3 regions of the Paenibacillus sp. W2I17 genome follow, and region 3 is predicted to be linked to each of the others. Evidence: riboswitches for the same ligand, from Rfam matches in the RefSeq annotation. Region 3 holds a riboswitch; each other region holds the start of a gene.

Region 1 (6,127 bases), 2.9 Mb from region 3:
AATCGATCCGGATTATCCCGACGCGAGTTGGTTGAGCTGTTAGAGGCACTGGATCACGAAGGTTATGACACCGATTGTCTTCTTGATGTGGAGCTGGCAGTGATGCCAGAGAACGAACAAGAGGCCGTATGGAGTGCGTATGAGGAGCTGGGAGATACGTTCCTGAAGCCAGTATTACATAAGGTGTATGGAGGAGAGAAACCCGATGGAGGAAGTCTGGAGCAGGTCTATGAAAGACTGCGCATGATTCGAATCCGTTTTCGTCGGCACGCAGAGACAGAGAAGAATGTTGGTTAATGATCAGAAATGAAAAAAGACGAGGCGTTTCTCCCGGAGGAACGCTTCGTCTTTGTTATTTCATACGAGTTCATACCCAGTCTTTCTTGCGGAAAATGAAGAACATGCTCAGGCCCAGAGTAACCATCAGGCCAATCACAACAAAATAGCTGTATTTCCAATTAAGCTCTGGCATATTCGTAAAGTTCATGCCGTATATACCGGTAATGACCGTCAGCGGCATGAAGACCGTGGTGATGGCGGTAAATACACGCATGATCTCATTCGCCCGGTTTGCAATACTGGATTGGTAGGCTTCTCGCAAGTTGCCCATCAGGTCGCGATAAGTCTCAAAGGTTTCAGATATTTTTACAGCATTCTCATAGATGTCACTGAAATACTTTTGCAGTTGATCATCGATGAGACGCAGATCTTTTTTGTTCAGGGTGTTAATGACCTCTTTCTGAGGTCCAAGCACTTTTTTCAGCCACAGAATCTCACTGCGCAGCCCGATAATTTCATTCAGATGTGACTTTTTGGTGTGCATCAGAATGTCTTCCTCAAGCTTCTCGATCCGTGCTTCAATTCGGTCACCTACGGTGAAATAATTATCAACAATCAAGTCAACCAGCAAATACAGCAGACGATCCGGTGTACTGATTTCCTGTTCCCACAGGATTGGTTTCAGTGTGCGCAATTCGCTGACCTTTTGCTTGGTAACACTAATAATGAAATGTCTGCCGAGGAATAAGTTGACCGCACGTAGAAATATCTCTTCATCATCGAAACGGATGCTATTAATCACAATAAAATAATGGTTCTCATAAATTTCAATCTTCGGACGTTGTTCTTCGTCACTGAGACAGTCTTCCACAGCCAGATCATGCATCAAGAACAGCGGCTGAAGTACCGCCAAATCGTCTACGTCTGCATCAATCCAGTAAAATCCTTCCGCTGGTGGAGTCAGCGCCTGCTGAATGTCGTCCACCGGAATAAATACACCGTTGTTTACCAACCGGATTTTCATCGTTAATCTACTCCTTCTGCACCCGCCAACTTGGCGGATATTATCATTATGGGCGCAAAAAGAACAAATCAGCCGGTCGGCAGCGGAGCCTGGAGATCAGGGCTGCGTTCACTATATAATCAAACGGAAGTCACGTCCCGCTGCCGGCATGCTGATGTCAATTCTCTATGCAGTTTGTCGGAATTCGGCTGCCAGTCAGGCCTCGGGTCGCCATCCATTTAATATGTCACCTCTCACATAAGGGTTTATAACACCTTGTTTAGTATACCGCTGGTACAAGGTGCTTTCAAGCGCAAAAATGTGTCTATTTCGCGCCCTGAGGCAGTGTATGACAATGGATGATGAACGGTTCCGATCTGGGAAGCACACATCGAACTGCATCTTGACGTGAGGGCATTAATGTAATAAAGTAGACGGTGAACCATATTTAATTACAATCTAATACAGCGAAATCTTATCAAGAGTAGGTGGAGGGACTGGCCCGATGAAACCCGGCAACCGGCGGTATACCGCACGGTGCTAATTCTTGCAGCGACTAAGTGTCAAGTGGCACTGTTGTAACTGAGAGATGAGAGAGGCGCATATCTTTTTTACATATGACCTTTCTCGAAATCCGAGGAAGGTCTTTGTTATATGCCCCGACTTCTCAGCAGTGATTTTCGCTAAGGAACTTGAGGTTGTTTGTAACGTTGGATGAAAGAGCAATTCAATGTTTTTACAAGCTCAAGGCAGTCTATAACTGTATTGATGTGAAGACATCAAGCCAGGGGTGGCTGCATCTATCTATGCACAAGGAGGAGTTAGACTTACTATGCCAATCAAAATACCCGATACTCTGCCAGCAAAAGAAGTACTTGAAGGAGAGAATATCTTCGTCATGGATGAAACTTCTGCATATCAGCAGGATATTCGTCCACTCCGTATCGCTATATTAAACCTGATGCCCACAAAGGAAACGACCGAAACACAATTGCTTCGTCTGGTGGGAAACACGCCTATTCAGGTGGATGTCGTTCTCGTACATCCCAAATCCCATACGTCGAAGAATACGTCTCAGGAGTATCTGGATCTGTTCTATAAAACCTTCGATGAGATTGAGCACCGCCGTTTCGATGGAATGATCATTACGGGTGCCCCGGTGGAACAGATGGATTTCGAAGACGTGAACTATTGGAATGAAATCCAGGAAATCTTCGAATGGACCAAAACCAATGTGACTTCAACACTCCACATATGTTGGGCTTCCCAGGCAGGTTTATACCATCATTTTGACGTGCCCAAGGTTGCACTGGATGAAAAGTGTTTTGGCGTTTTCCCACATACCATTAATAAACCTCATGTTCCGTTGTTGCGTGGATTCGATGAAGTATTCAACGTTCCACATTCCCGTCATACGGAAGTGAGACGCGAAGATATTGAAAAGAATGAGAATTTAGAGATTTTGGCTGAATCCGAGGAAGCGGGTATCTTCCTGGTTGCTACCAAAGACGGCAAACAGATTTTTGCCACAGGACATGCCGAGTATGACCCGTTCTCATTAAAGTGGGAGTATGACCGGGATGCAGCCAAAGGGTTGGATATCGCATTGCCTAGACATTATTATCCGAATGACGACCCTTCCCGTGTGCCACCGGCTACTTGGCGCGCTCATGCCAACTTATTATTCTCTAACTGGCTCAATTACTATGTGTATCAAGAAACACCTTACGATATTGGCCCGCAAATCTAATCGAGATTACAGGAGGATGCAGCAATGGAAGACAACAACAAGTTGAAAATCGAAAGCCGCTTAGCACAAATTGGGTCCATCAATGAACCGGTAACAGGCGCCATTAACTTTCCGATCTATCAATCCACTGCGTTTCGCCACCCGAAGCTTGGACAAAGCACTGGGTTTGATTATATCCGTACGACTAATCCAACCCGTAAAGTATTGGAAGAAGCCGCCGCAGCGCTGGAGTCCGGTGATGCAGGGTTTGCCTGTAGCTCGGGAATGGCCGCGCTGCAAACGATCTTTGCCATGTTTGGTCAAGGGGATCATCTGATTGTGTCGCTGGATCTGTATGGTGGAACCTATCGTCTGCTGGAACGTATTCTGTCCCGTTTCGGCGTAACTGCAAGTTATGTGGACACGAATGACCTTGCAGCACTGGAGAAGGTTCGTCAGCCGAATACCAAAGCTGTATTTATTGAGACACCAACCAATCCACTGATGATGATCACCGATGTGGAAGCCGTGGCTTCCTGGGCGAAAAGTTACAACTTGTTGACCATTGTTGACAACACGTTGTTGACTCCATTTTTCCAACGTCCGATTGAACTGGGTGCCGATATCATCATTCATAGCGCTACCAAATATCTGGGTGGACACAATGATGTGTTGGCCGGACTAATCATTACCAAAGGTGAGGCGTTATCTGCAGAGATGGCGTTCCTGCATAATTCCATTGGAGCGGTATTATCTCCAAGTGACTCCTACCAGTTGATGAAAGGTATGAAAACGCTGGCTCTTCGTATGGAGCGTCATGAGCACAATGCACTTACTATTGCTAAATACTTGCTTGAGCACCCAGCGGTGGTTGAAGTGTATCATCCAGGCCTATCCGATCATCCGGGCTATGAGATACAGAACAAACAATCCACGGGTAATACAGGTATCTTCTCTTTCAAAGTGAAGGATGCACGTTATGTTGAACCGTTGCTGCGTCATATCAAACTCATTGCTTTTGCCGAAAGTCTCGGCGGAGTTGAATCACTCATGACTTATCCGGCAGTCCAGACTCATGCGGATATTCCGCTTGAAATTCGTGACGCCGTAGGTGTGGATGACCGTCTGCTCCGGTTCTCCGTGGGCATTGAACATGCGGATGATCTGATTGCAGATCTCGGCAATGCTCTGACAGCTGCACAGCAGGAAGTGGAAGGAGGCGTGCACTCATGAGTGAGTCCAACAATAAGCCCAATTCCCAGTTGAAATTTGATACCAAATTGCTCCATTTTGGCGATGAGATTGACAAAACCACTGGAGCCTCCAGTGTACCGATCTATCAAGCATCAACCTTCCATCATTTTGATATCTTCAATCCGCCTCAGCATGATTACAGTCGTTCGGGTAATCCGACACGTCAGGCTTTGGAAGATTACATCACATTGCTGGAAGGCGGTGCACGAGGCTTTGCCTATTCTTCGGGGATGGCTGCGATATCAAGCGTGTTCATGATGTTCTCCGCAGGGGATCACATGATTGTAACGGAAGACGTATATGGAGGTACGTATCGTTTGCTTACTTCCATATTAAGCCGTATGCAGATCGAGACAACCTTTGTAGACATGACCAATATAGATGAAGTAAAAGCGGCACTCAAGCCAAACACCAAGGCAGTTTATATGGAAACACCGTCCAACCCTACACTTCGTATTACGGATATCGCTGCCGTAACTGACTGGTCCAAGGAACATGACCTGATCACGATTCTGGATAACACCTTTATGACACCGTACTATCAGCGTCCAATTGAGCTTGGTGTGGACATCGTCGTACATAGTGCTACGAAGTTTCTCGGAGGTCACAGTGATGTACTGGCAGGGTTAGCCGTTGCTCGCACGGAATCACTTGGCGTACAACTGAAACAGTTGCAAAATGGACTTGGAACTGTACTCGGGGCACAAGAATCCTGGCTTCTGATGCGCGGGATGAAAACCTTGGGGGCTCGCATGGCTCATAGTGAACGGAGCACAGCCAAACTGGCGGCATGGCTTAATGAGCGCAGTGATATTACCGCTGTCTTTTATCCTGGACTGGAGGATCATCCGGGCCGCGAGGCACATGAGCGCCAGTCCACAGGATATGGAGCTGTCGTTTCATTTGACGTCGGTTCAGGCGATCGCGCAAAAGCAGTTCTTAACCGGGTGAAGCTACCTATTGTTGCTGTAAGCTTGGGAGCTGTGGAGAGTATTCTGTCCTACCCAGCGATGATGTCTCATGCGGCAATGCCGGCTGAGGTTCGCCGTGACCGTGGCATTACAGATGGGTTGCTGCGCTTCTCCGTAGGTCTGGAAGATATCGAAGATCTCATTGTAGATTTGGAGCAAGCACTTCAGGAATCCTAGTAAAAGTGGATGACCGAATACGCCGATGCGTATCACTTAATCTCGAATAAATTCCATTCCATATGTAAAAATTTTTACTTATTTTTAAAGCACCTGTACATAAGGTGCTTTTTTTCACATGTAACCTGTGTTACGATATGTGGAGTACAGAAATACGATGTTGCTACCAGAACTTGCTTTTCTTGAACAAGTTGGGACGGATCGTTATATAATTTCTCTTCATGAGGGAGGCTTTTTTACGATGAGTACGGTAGACCGTATCTTAGATAAAGCCCTTCGGGGCGAACGTTTAGACTTGGAAGACACGATTGAGCTATTTGAATCGAATGAAGTGGACAAAATCGGGGCAGCTGCTAATGTCATTATGAAACGCATGCACCCTGAACCATACAGAACATTTGTAATTGGGCGTAACGTCAACTACACAAACGTGTGTGATGTGTACTGCCGTTTTTGTGCTTTCTACCGCAGACCTGGTTCGGATGAAGGTTATGTGCTTCCGGACGAAGTGATTTTCCAGAAGATTCAGGAAACGGAAGATGTGAATGGTACCGAGATTTTGATGCAAGGTGGAACGAATCCAAACTTGCCTTTCAGCTATTATACAGACCTGTTGAAAGCCATCAAAGAGCGTTTCCCAAACATCACGATGCACTCTTTCTCCCCAGCGGAGATTATGAAAATGGTTGAAGTATCCGACGGCCTTACATTGGA
Region 2 (6,127 bases), 280 kb from region 3:
TCGTGAATTATTCAGTTGCAGGTTCAACTGCACCTTTATAACGTTCTTTGATGAATGCTTTCACTTCTTCGGAGTGCAAGGCAGCAGCCAGTTTCTGAATTGCATCTGCATCCTTGTTGTCCTCACGGGAAACGAGGATGTTCGCGTATGGGTTACCTTGCAGATCTTCGATCAGCAAAGCATCATTCGCCGGATTCAGGTTCGCTTCAAGCGCATAGTTAGCGTTGATGAATACCAGATCCGCTTCATCCAATTGACGAGGCATCATAGCTGCATCCAGCTCGATAATATCCAGATTCTTCGGATTGGCTGTGATATCTTGAATCGTAGAAGTAATATTTGTGTTGTCTTTCAGCGTAATGATACCTTCCTTCGCGAGCAGCAACAGAGCACGTCCACCATTGGATGGGTCATTTGGAATAGATACTTTTGCGCCGTCAGCCAATTCATCCAAAGACTTAATCTTTTTGGAGTATCCACCAAAAGGTTCAACATGAACAGGTGTTACAGAAACGAGGTTGAATCCACGTTCTTTATTCTCTGTGTCCAGATAAGGTTGGTGCTGGAAGAAGTTTGCATCCAATTTTTTATCAGCAAGTTGCTGGTTGGGTTGTACATAGTCATTAAACGTAACGACTTGCAAACGAATACCTTGTGCTTCCAGTTCAGGCTTGATGCTTTCCAGGATCTCTGCATGTGGTGTAGGTGAAGCTCCAACTTTCAATTCAACTGTGCGTGGTGCACCTGCTGAATTGTCTGCGCCGCTATCGGCGTCCTTATTGTTCCCGCAAGCTGCGAGAACCGCAATCAGCATAAGGCTAAGTAGAGCGAAAGACCATTTTTTCATGTGTAAAACCCCTTCTCTAATTATTTTTTCATGTGGCGTCCGCATTATTGCATATCCATCATGTTATCTATGTGTTATTTCCTGGTGAAAAATGTAACCAAGCGATCTCCAGCCATCTGGAGAATTTGCACAAGAATGATCATCGACACTACGGATATAATCATGATTTCATTCTGATAACGGAAGTATCCATAGTTGATCGCCAGTGTTCCCAGACCTCCACCACCAACCATGCCCGCCATCGCCGTATAGGAGACAAGCGTAACGATGGTGATCGTTATACCTGCAAGCAGTCCAGGCAGTGCCTCAGGCAGTAACACCCGTCTTACAATCTGTCTGGTCGATGCGCCCATCGCCTGTGCAGCCTCAATGACACCCCGATCAACTTCTCGCAACGTCGTCTCCACCAATCGAGCAAAGTAAGGAGCTGCTGAAATAACTAAAGGTGGTATAACGCCTAATACTCCTGTAGCTGTACCGACGAGTATACGAGTGAATGGAATAAGAGCAACAATCAATATGATAAATGGGACTGAGCGCAAAATATTAACAATCAGAGATAGTATCGTGTACACTGCCCGTGACTTGATCGAAGCAGATCTAGCCGTCATGAACAGCAGAACTCCGAGCGGTAAACCTAAGATAACGGTAAACAAGCCTGATACACCCAAAATTTGCAGTGTCTCAATGGAGGCTTTACCAACCTCTTCCCAGCGAACTGTTGAAAAATCCATCTAGCGAAGCACCTCCACATCAAGTCCCTCTGCGGTTAATTCTGATATCGTCCGATCAATCGCAATGGAATCACCCTCGAACCGAACGGTCAGCTGTCCATAAGGAACCTGTTTAATCGTAGAGATTGTTCCTTGCAGGATGGCAAAATCCACGCCTGTCTTACGTACCGTTCTGGACAAAATCGCTTCATACGTTTTGTTACCCAGAAAAGATATCTTCACAAGTTTGGAAGCAGCACCTGCCTGCAATTCAACGCCTGCATTCGCCAGAGCCGTCTCTTCCAGGGCAAGTCCAGCTTCATGGTCACGCATCATGAAGTCCCGCGTAATCGCATGTTGCGGCTTCAGGAACACTTCTGTTACAGGTCCTTGTTCCACAATGCCGCCTTGATGAATAACAGCCACCTTGTCACAGATGTTCTGAATGACATGCATCTCATGTGTAATCAGCACAATCGTAAGGTTGTACTTTTCGTTAATGTCGAGCAATAACTTCAGGATTGAATTTGTCGTCTGCGGATCAAGTGCTGAAGTAGCCTCATCACAGAGAAGTACATTCGGATCACTCGCAAGTGCTCTCGCAATCCCTACACGTTGTTTCTGTCCACCCGATAATTGAGCCGGATATTTGTTGCTATGGTGCTCCAGACCAACCAGATTGAGCATTTCCTTCACTTTGCGATCAATGGCTTCCTTGGGTGTATTCACAAGTTTTAGTGGAAAAGCTACATTGTCATATACCGTTGCCGAGGATAACAGATTAAAGTGTTGAAAAATCATCCCGATTTTGCGTCTCTGTTGCTGCAATTCGGTTTTGCTCAGTTCAGTCAGGTTGATTCCGTCAACCCATACCTCACCCTCCGTAGGCCGTTCCAGCAAATTAATACAGCGAATCAATGTGCTTTTGCCCGCTCCGGAATGGCCAATCACTCCGTAGATTTCACCCTTTTGGATGCTCAAATTCAGCTCGGATAACGCTCTTGTAGACTTTGCCCCTTTGCCGTACGTTTTCGTTAAACCTTTTAATTCAATCAATCGCACTTGCCCCTTTCCAACCACCTACATGTATCTTTACCCGATCTAAAGGAAAACTCCCCCTAAAGTACAAAAAAAGAGCCCTATGCAGATACAAAGAGGGCTCTTCACGTGAAAGAATATACCTTCTCATCTGCCAAAATCGTGTCTTGCACCATTTTGTAGGAATTAGCACCTAACATCTATAACGAATGATACATGTATCATGTCGTTACAAATCGGTTGCCGGGCTTCATCGGGCCTGTCCCTCCGCCGCTCTCGATAAGAAATATGTTGTTGTAGGATTTTATAAGTTCATGTAGTTTATGCTTTATAATGTGAACGTAACTTGCGAAATATCAGTTATATCCGTTTAACATTCGATTGAAACTCAGTATATTCCAAGTATTCCGATTTGTCAAAGGGAATTATTTCTTTTCCATATTTTGTTGATATAACTATAAGAGGCTGTTAACGTTTCACAGACCATATCTACGCCCTGACGCATTTCCTGCACATGCTGATTCAGATCCTCCAATTTCACTTTACCTTGCAAGGTCTGGTGTAACTGCCACAGGTCATCGTGCATTTCTGAGTTCATGTAGTGAATTTCCATATTACGTCGTTTGCGCAGCTTGCTCATCGGTTCACGATAAGAGTCCTTGATCTGTATTAATTGCAATGCAAGATCATGATGCTCCCTCGCATAGTCGAACTGCCTTAACACCGTAAAATAAGAAAAATGCGCTTTGGTATTTGAAGTATTCAACTGGAATATTTCATTTAATACCGTGCCCACTTTATCCAGAATGGCAAAGCAGCGGATAAAGCCATCTTTGTAGAAATACACATACCGTGCATACTCGGCTTTTTCAGTCGGCGTCATCTCATCCGTTGAACCTGCAACGACCTTTTTGCGAAAATGAGCAGCAGCGAAACAGCTTTGCTCCAGTTCATCCAGTGAGGAGATGAGTCCCTGGGTCCACACATACAGTTTCCGATAATCATGCGTGGGATCATGGTCCACATGCATTTGTCGCTGAAATAACTCAAGCGTATGCGCCATGGCGTCCATCGCTGCCTTCAATTTACCTTCGTTTATACGTGGCTTTTCCCCCAACAACGTTCGCAGCATATCTAACCTCCTCTTTTCCAAATCAACAAGAATTCATCACCGTAAACGTAACACATCATCCATTCCGTGTAATTGCCGCTTGCCATAGGTTGCCCTGATCCCCCTGACATCAAACAAAGTCCACCTGTCCAATGATGTACATCACTGGATGGTGGACTTTCATATTTAAAAACGATTAACCGGGCGATACAGCTTGTACACCAGGAAACTCATATACGTTAAGACTCCGAACAATATGGCGATATCCAGCATATGTGCAAGAGCTACGAACATGTATACTTCCGGACGGTTCATTGTCACCATCATGAAAATACCAATGACTACTTGCATCAGAATAAGAACAACGGATACCACACCCAGAGTACGCATTTCCTTGTTGTCCGGATGATTACGGTAAGCGAAGTGACCCAGGATTGCAATAACAATCACGAGCGACGCAGCTGCTGCACGGTGAGCAAAAGCAACTGCTACCCCACCCGAAAGCTCAGGAATAATCTGACCGTTACAGAGCGGAAATCCGGAACATCCGCCGGCAGAATCCGTGTGACTCACAAATGCACCCGTGTATACCACGAGATATGTGTAAATGGTGGAGAACCAGACCAGATTCCTGAATTTTTTGCTAACCCGAGGGTATTTATTCAGTCGCTCCAATCCGCCATCTTTGGCCTCTTGCCTTATGCCCAGCGCCATCATTAGAGAACTGGCAAAAGCAATCAGTGCAAAGCCAAAATGCAGTGCCATGACTGCTGAAGATTGGGAGAAGACAACTGCAAATGCCCCCATGATTCCCTGGACGATAACAAATACCAGAGTTAAGAAAGAAAACAATTGCAGGTCACGGCGTGACTTGCCAAACCGCAGAAAAGCGACAAACGAGGCAATGGACAACAGTCCAGCCAGTGCACTTACAGCGCGATGGGAATATTCAATAAGTGAAGCCACAGTATGTGCCGGAACGAGTTTTCCGTTACATAAAGGCCATTCTGTTCCGCAGCCAAGGCCTGATTCCGTTTTGGTTACGATGCCTCCACCAAAAGTGGCCAGAAACATGACAAGACAGGTTAATACGGTTAACCATTTAAACAAAGTTAAGTGTTTCAATTTTTTCTCACCCGCTGTTGGTTTAAGATGGCGAAGAATATTCTTCGCTTGTTTCGGTACTTTGACACTTATTTCACAACTAAATTCATTATACCGGATAAAATGTTCATTGACGTCGCGCTTTGTGACAAAATGTTAACGTCTGGTGAAATAATGACCCGTAGGTCATTGGAGTTATGTAATTGAGGGATATGCCAGTTGAATTGTGTCTTAAACAGAATCCTGAACACACAAACGCCATTTCCCTATTTCAAGAGAAATGGCGTTCTTTTTATTATACCCTTTTACAACATGAACCTGTCATACTTTTATATAAGTTCAATGAAACATTTACACAATAACGGAGAGGACAGAAATAGCCTGAAGAAGCGGAGCTAAAAGCTTTCTGAAAGAAAGCTGCATCGGAAGCATATGCTTCGCCTTTATCCCCGGATTTCCCCTTTATAAAAGGGATCAAAGAAATCTGGGGATAACAGCGATCAAAAGGTTATTCTGTCGTCGGAGTGTCTGTGTGTCTGTGTAAATATTCATTAGTTGAACTTATATAACATCATTTATGGATCGTGTTGTACACCTCAACTGCGCGATCCAGGAACTGCTCGATCTCTTCTCTCGACTTGCGCAGCTTGTTCACATACCGTACGAGTTCGCGGCCATCTGAATACGCCACAAAGCTTGGAATGCCAAGAATATTCTGCTCTTCACTAACGGTTCCAACCTGATCCACGTCGACCTCAATCAAAGTCAGTTCACGTGCATATTTCTCTTCAACCTCAGGCATAAACGGATCGATGTATTTGCAGTCACCACACCAGTCTGCCTTGAATACGGCAATCGTCAAACGTGGGGATTGGATGGCTACATCAAAAGCCGGTTTGGAAGTAATCTGTTCCATTCGGTTCATCTCCCTTTCTGTACCTTGTCTTACCCTAAGTGAAGCAAATTGGCGAGTGGAAGTCAAATAATCAGCGCATACTTAGAATAAACCACATGGTCTGTGAAATTAAACCCAGAACATCATGAAAGGATGTCACATCATGACTTCCACCAGAACCGATTCTTCCAGCGAACAACATCACGGCTCCCTCCTGCAGATGGTCCGTTCCATTCCGGGTGCTGCCCGGGAAATCTGGCGTGGCAAACAGGCTACATGGCAAGCTTCTACACAGCTTCGTCACCCTTTGCGTGACATCGAGTGGGATACAGATACGGCAGCTGCCTTACAGTCTGAGGTGGAGCGTTTGTTACCTGCCAGCGGCAAGTCTTTTGCACGCACGGACCAGGTTCAAAGCG
Region 3 (6,127 bases):
CAGCCAATTCCTGGTCATCGTTGTTGCAGTTACCGCCATATCCTCCTTTACGATCCCTGTCTATAGTGCCGGCATCACACTGCGAATTCTGCGATTTGCTGCCATGTTTAGCGCGGCTGTACTCGGATTGTTTGGCGTGGTTATGTTCTTTCTCCTTATATGTACCCATCTTGCGAGACTCTCGAGCTTTGGCGTACCTTATGTTGCACCGGCCGTTCCTTATCACTTTGGGGAATGGAAGGATTTCTTTATCCGTGCTCCGCTAAATATGATGAGGAAGCGTCCCGAGATGTCTAGTCCAATAGATAAAGACCGAAAAAAATAAATGAAGTAAATCACGAGGTATGAGGTGGGATGAAGTGAACGGTTCCGAAGGAAATATTAGCACAAGGCAGGCCGTCGTAGTTATTGTTAATTACATGCTTGGCGCTGGGATCCTGACACTCCCTCGAACGACGAGTAAAGCTGTCGGAACGCCAGATGTCTGGATATCCATCATTCTGTCTGGACTGATTATTACGGGTGTCGGAATTATTCTGGTTACCCTGTGTCGCAGATTTCCGGAGAAAACAGTGTTCCAGTTCACTCGTGAAATTACGGGGAGCTGGATTGCTTACATATTGGGATTGTCTATGATTATGTATTTTATGGTGATTGCCGCATTCGAAATCAGGGTCATGGCTGATGTGACAGGAACGTACTTGCTTGAGCGAACACCAACATGGGCCATTGTGATGGTCTTTATGTGGATTGGCATATATTTGATCTCTGGCGGACTTGCTGTCATTGTGCGCGTATTTGAGATCATTTTGCCGATTACACTGATTATATTTGTGATTGAAATCTTGCTTAGTAATCAGTTATTTGAGATCGGCAATCTGAGACCCGTACTCGGAGAGGGTATCATGCCAGTCCTCAAAGGTTTGAAACCTTCGCTGCTGGCTTACACGGGGTACGAAGTCATGTTTGTCATGACTGCTTATATGAAAAACCCTAAAAAGAGCAATGTAGCCATGAGCTGGGGCATCATCATATCGACTCTGATTTATCTGATTACTGTTGTGATGGTTGTAGGCAGTCTGTCACTCGACGGCATCAAAACACGCACTTGGCCCACGCTGGATCTCGTAAGAAGCTTCGAGATTCAAGGTTTGATCTTTGAACGGTTTGAATCCTTGCTACTGGTCATCTGGATTATGCAGATATTCTCCAGCTTCACGATCACACACTATTGTGCTTCGGTAGGGATTCGGGATTTGTTTCGTACGAAGAAGATCAAGGTCATTATGTACGCCCTTCTGCCATTGATATATCTAACGGCATTGATGCCGAAAACCGTGGACGAAACCTTTGCACTGGGTGATATGTTGGGCAACTCATCCGTGATTTTATTTGCCACTTTACCTTTGTTGCTGCTGATTACAAGTCTGATTCGCAAAAAAGGAGGCAAACATGCATGATTCGTTTTTTTATGCTTTTACGTGTAGCCTTTGCTTTGTCGGTCCTTCTGTTAATATCCGGATGCTGGAGCAGTAGGGAGATCGAGGAACTAAGTGTCTATGTTGGTCTCGGGATCGATATCGCTAAAGAAACAGAATTTGAGAAGGACATCGCTGCTCAGGGAGGAACGTATCCAAAGAATAATTATATAACGGCTACCGTGCAGATTGCTCCGGGCAGTTCCAACAGTAAACAGAGCGGACAATCCGGTTCACCTGCTTCTGGAAAGACGTCCTATTCCAATGAACAGCTTACTGGAGATTCCTTGCTGCAAATCTTTCGTCAGTTTGCACTAAGGCGAGATCGTCCACTTATCGGACATCATCTGAAGGTTATCGTTGTCTCCAAGGATATTGCCAAAAAGTATGGTCTGGACCAGCTGCTTGATTTTGTACTTCGGGATAACGATATTCGTCCAAATTGTCTGGTACTGATAAGTCATCATCGTGCCGTGGATGTCCTGACTTCAGATGATCCCTCCCGGATTCCAGCATTTTATCTAACAGGTATTACCGGTAATTCGTACTTGTCCAACAAAATCCTGGATCCCGTTTTGCTCTCCAAATTAGATGCCCAAATGCAATCTGGTTCCAGTTTCTTGCTCCAGAATGTACTGTACTCCAATGGAGAGGGCAAGTTCTCAGGTGGCAGCATATTCGATGGAAAAACAACTAAGTTTATTGGAGAACTAAGTCAAACGGATCTGGAAGGTTTATCGTGGATCAAGCCTAAAGAAAAAGGAGGCGTCTTGAAGACTTACAACAAAGCGGGATTCACCGTTGTATACGAAATGAAGAAGAAGAAAACAAAAGTAATTCCCAAGGTGGTTGGTAATGACATTTCATTCCATGTAAAGGTCGAATCCGAAGGCTGGTTGATGGAAGATTGGCGTTCTCCCGAAAGAGAGGAAAAAGGGGATTATCTTAGAGAACTAGAAAAAGAATTTTCTGAACTGGCCGAACAACAGATTCGACAGGTGTTATACAAACTTCAGCATACCTATAAAGTAGATGTTGCGGATTTTCGGGATAGCTTGCGTATCAAAGAACCCAAAACATGGAAGAAAGTCAAAGATGACTGGGACAACATTTTTAGTACCGTGCCAATCACGTACGATGTGAAGATGACCATTACCAATCCGGGATCTTCCACCGAATAGCGAGGTGTGTCATTTATGATTTAAATGTTGACACATTCATGATAGATCGCTATATTAGTAAAAAATCATTTTCTTATCCAGAGAGGTGGAGGGACTGGCCCTTAGAAACCTCAGCAACAGATCTGAAGGATACTGTGCTAATTCCAGCGGGTGAAAGCCTGATAGATAGGAGCGTTTGTTTTTATTTGTCAGTAACGGCGCACTCTTTAGGCAGAGTGGGTCTTTTTTGTTTTTTCTGGATGAAGAAGTAGGGGAGCAGCAGGTATGGAGAACAACAACGACAAAGGGCATTTCCAGCGGAAAATGCAGGCACGGCATGTGGTCATGCTCTCTCTCGGAGGAGTCATTGGAACGGGATTATTCCTCAGTTCAGGTTACACCATTCAGCAAGCGGGACCACTGGGAACCATTCTGTCCTATCTGATCGGAGCCATTGTTGTATATCTGGTGATGCTCTGTCTTGGTGAACTGTCTGTTCATATGCCAGAGACGGGAGCATTTCATAGTTATGCAGCCAAATATATCGGACCGGCAACAGGCTACACGGTGGCTTGGTTATACTGGTTAACCTGGACTGTTGCGCTTGGCTCCGAATTCACAGCCGCCGGATTGCTGATGCAGCGCTGGTTCCCATCGGTGAACGTATGGATATGGAGCGCCCTCTTTGCACTGATGATCTTTCTGTTTAATGCATTAACGGTGAAATTATTTGCGGAATCCGAGTTCTGGTTCTCATCTGTAAAAGTAGTTACTATCGTAATCTTCATTATCATCGGTGGCGCAGCCATGTTTGGTATCATTCCCATGGCGGATTCGGAACCGGCTCCATTTCTATCGAATATTACCGCATCCGGGTGGTTCCCTCATGGGGCTACAGCGATATTGATGACCATGCTTGCTGTAAACTTTGCCTTCTCAGGCACCGAGTTAATCGGCATTGCCGCCGGTGAGACGGAGAACCCGGAAAAGACGATACCGAAGGCTATTCATACAACGCTGTGGCGTTTGGTTATTTTCTTCATCGGAACGATTATTATCTTGTCGGCCTTGCTGCCCATGTCGGATGCCAGTGTACTGGAAAGTCCGTTTGTAGCGGTAATGGAACGGGTGGGTGTACCCTATGCAGCAGACATTATGAACTTTGTTATTCTGACGGCGATTCTCTCTGCTGCCAATTCAGGCCTATATGCATCTTCACGTATGCTCTGGTCTCTGGCTGACAAAAGAACGATCTCTCCGTGGTTTGCCAAATTGACCAAAAGCGGGGTGCCGCTGAATGCACTTCTGATTAGTATGGTGGGTGGTGCGTTGGCATTGCTGTCCAGTATTATTGCGCCAGGTACGGTGTATATTACGCTGGTTTCCATTTCGGGTCTGGCTGTCGTTGCGGTATGGATGAGTATCAGTGCTTCCCAATACATGTTCCGCAGACAATATATCCGGGAAGGACATGCGGTCAAAGATCTGGTCTACCGCACACCATTCTATCCGGTGGTACCGATTGTTTCATTTATATTATGCCTGGCTTCATGCATAGGTATTGCCTTTGACCCGACACAGCGAATTGCGCTGTATTGTGGGGTTCCGTTTATCGCAGTATGTTACGCTGCTTATTATCTGACAGAACGTGTGAATAAGAAAAGAGGACAAGTACATGACGCAAGCACAACAGACTAACTCCATAGAACAGATCCTGCGTGAACATCCGGTCATGATTCTGGATGGAGCGCTGGCAACGGAACTCGAACAGCATGGATGTAATCTGGATGATCCGCTCTGGTCGGCTCGTGTGTTGCTTGAGAATCCGGATGTTATCGTTCAGGTCCATGCAGATTATTTTCGAGCAGGAGCCGATTGTGCGATTACATCCAGTTATCAGGCGACGGTGGATGGCTTCAGCAAGAGAGGGATTGATGAACAGGCAGCATTGGAGCTGATCCGCAAGACGGTGGAGTTGGCTGCAAAGGCGAGAGATGACGTGTGGACAGAAGTGCAGAGTGATTTAGTAGGGAGAGAAAGCTCGACAGGTCAGCTTGTAGGAGCTCCTTCGGTACTTTCCCAGAACGTGGAGAACGAGGAGAATATAACAGATCGTACAGTAGATCGCGAAGGAGATCGTCTTCGTCCACGTCCAATTATTGCCGGGTCCGTTGGACCGTATGGCGCCTATCTGGCGGATGGTTCAGAGTATGTGGGACATTACGGCGTGTCGGATGAGACGCTTGTCGCATTTCATCGTCCGCGTATGGTGGCGCTACTTGAAGCGGGTGCAGATATTCTGGCGTTTGAGACGATTCCTTCCTTGCAGGAAGCACAGGTGCTGGTTGATTTACTGAAGGAGTTTCCTCATGCGTATGCCTGGTTATCTTTTTCTTTAAAAGACGGGACAAGCATCAGCGAGGGCACACCGCTTGAGGTATGTGCACAGAAGTTTGGCTCCGATCCGCAGATTGCGGCGATTGGCCTGAACTGTGCTCCCATGGAAGTGGTGACGGAAGCAGTGGGTATTTTGAGCCGTACCAGCGATAAACCTGTTATTGTGTATCCGAACTCGGGAGAAGTATACGATGCGGCAACGAAGACGTGGAGCGGACAGGGTACATGTGGCAGCATGAGTGATGCTTCGGAACAGTGGGTTGCTGCGGGCGCGCAAATTATTGGCGGCTGCTGCCGTACTACGCCACATCAGATTGGTGCACTTGCGAAGAAATGGCGGAAATAAAAGACTTGATGTAGGGTTGTACCCGCTAGAGATACAACTAAATATGAAGAAGCCCTCACGATCCATTAACTGGATTGATGAGGGCTTTTTTTAGTGTGATTTAGCGTTAACATCAACATGATGATATTCCTCTTCTGATGCTTCTGATTATGCTATTTAATTAACTGAGTGCTAACTAAGGTACGACCTTCGTCGCTTAGGATGTACAGACCCGTTGTGTTATTGAGAAATAGACGTTCATCATTAAGATCAAATTCGTCATTTTTGTAGGTGTACAAAACGTTCAGGTTGCTTGTGTCCATAATAATTAGTTCTAGTTCATCTTCGTCATTCTTTTCAGATTTAAACATCAAACTTGTGCCATCCAAAGCCATATTGGGATATGATACTGGCAGATATGCCTTCTCAGCAATTAATTTACCTGAAGATGAATATAGCTTGATTCGCTTATTTTTATAATCCACAAATACAAACCGATCTTTCAATGCAAAAAGCTCTGTTGAATATTCCTTATAAGGAAGTTGTTTTGTCCACTTTAGCTGCCCCGTGCTGTTATAGCCTTTAAGCGTTATTGTTTTTTTGTAGATATTATAATATAGTAGTGTGCCGTCAGATAGACTCTTAATCCCATTGTAACCTTTACCACCAGTGATCGTTTTAATTTTTTTTCCGGTTGTCAGGCTAATCAAGTATAAATCGGGATGATTGCCAAACTTACTGCCGACAATCACATCACCATGAATCTG

What was found. A riboswitch is a leader RNA that binds a small molecule or an ion and turns the genes downstream of it on or off. The one in region 3 is predicted to bind S-adenosylmethionine.
Region 1: linked by a shared signal. The riboswitch ahead of metA (homoserine O-acetyltransferase MetA) and the one ahead of mmuP (S-methylmethionine permease) in region 3 are both predicted to bind S-adenosylmethionine.
Region 2: linked by a shared signal. The riboswitch ahead of QF041_RS26045 (methionine ABC transporter ATP-binding protein) and the one ahead of mmuP (S-methylmethionine permease) in region 3 are both predicted to bind S-adenosylmethionine.

The regions. Positions count from the first base shown of each region.
Region 1 covers NZ_JAUSXM010000001.1:2,653,832-2,659,958, reverse strand. The annotation lists gene QF041_RS11595 (HRDC domain-containing protein) at 1-297, shown strand, start outside; gene corA (magnesium/cobalt transporter CorA) at 368-1,303, opposite strand; SAM riboswitch class I at 1,755-1,878, shown strand; gene metA (homoserine O-acetyltransferase MetA) at 2,115-3,032, shown strand; gene QF041_RS11580 (PLP-dependent transferase) at 3,057-4,244, shown strand; gene QF041_RS11575 (trans-sulfuration enzyme family protein) at 4,241-5,413, shown strand; gene mqnC (cyclic dehypoxanthinyl futalosine synthase) at 5,655-6,127, shown strand, end outside.
Region 2 covers NZ_JAUSXM010000001.1:5,817,956-5,824,082, reverse strand. The annotation lists gene QF041_RS26055 (MetQ/NlpA family ABC transporter substrate-binding protein) at 8-847, opposite strand; gene QF041_RS26050 (methionine ABC transporter permease) at 922-1,581, opposite strand; gene QF041_RS26045 (methionine ABC transporter ATP-binding protein) at 1,582-2,616, opposite strand; SAM riboswitch class I at 2,743-2,884, opposite strand; gene QF041_RS26040 (Cthe_2314 family HEPN domain-containing protein) at 3,014-3,730, opposite strand; gene QF041_RS26035 (COX15/CtaA family protein) at 3,896-4,834, opposite strand; gene QF041_RS26030 (thioredoxin family protein) at 5,385-5,729, opposite strand; gene QF041_RS26025 (DUF2515 family protein) at 5,872-6,127, shown strand, end outside.
Region 3 covers NZ_JAUSXM010000001.1:5,535,573-5,541,699, forward strand. The annotation lists gene QF041_RS24640 (spore germination protein) at 1-325, shown strand, start outside; gene QF041_RS24645 (GerAB/ArcD/ProY family transporter) at 360-1,460, shown strand; gene QF041_RS24650 (Ger(x)C family spore germination protein) at 1,457-2,659, shown strand; SAM riboswitch class I at 2,730-2,831, shown strand; gene mmuP (S-methylmethionine permease) at 2,924-4,336, shown strand; gene mmuM (homocysteine S-methyltransferase) at 4,314-5,381, shown strand; gene QF041_RS24665 (outer membrane protein assembly factor BamB family protein) at 5,534-6,127, opposite strand, start outside.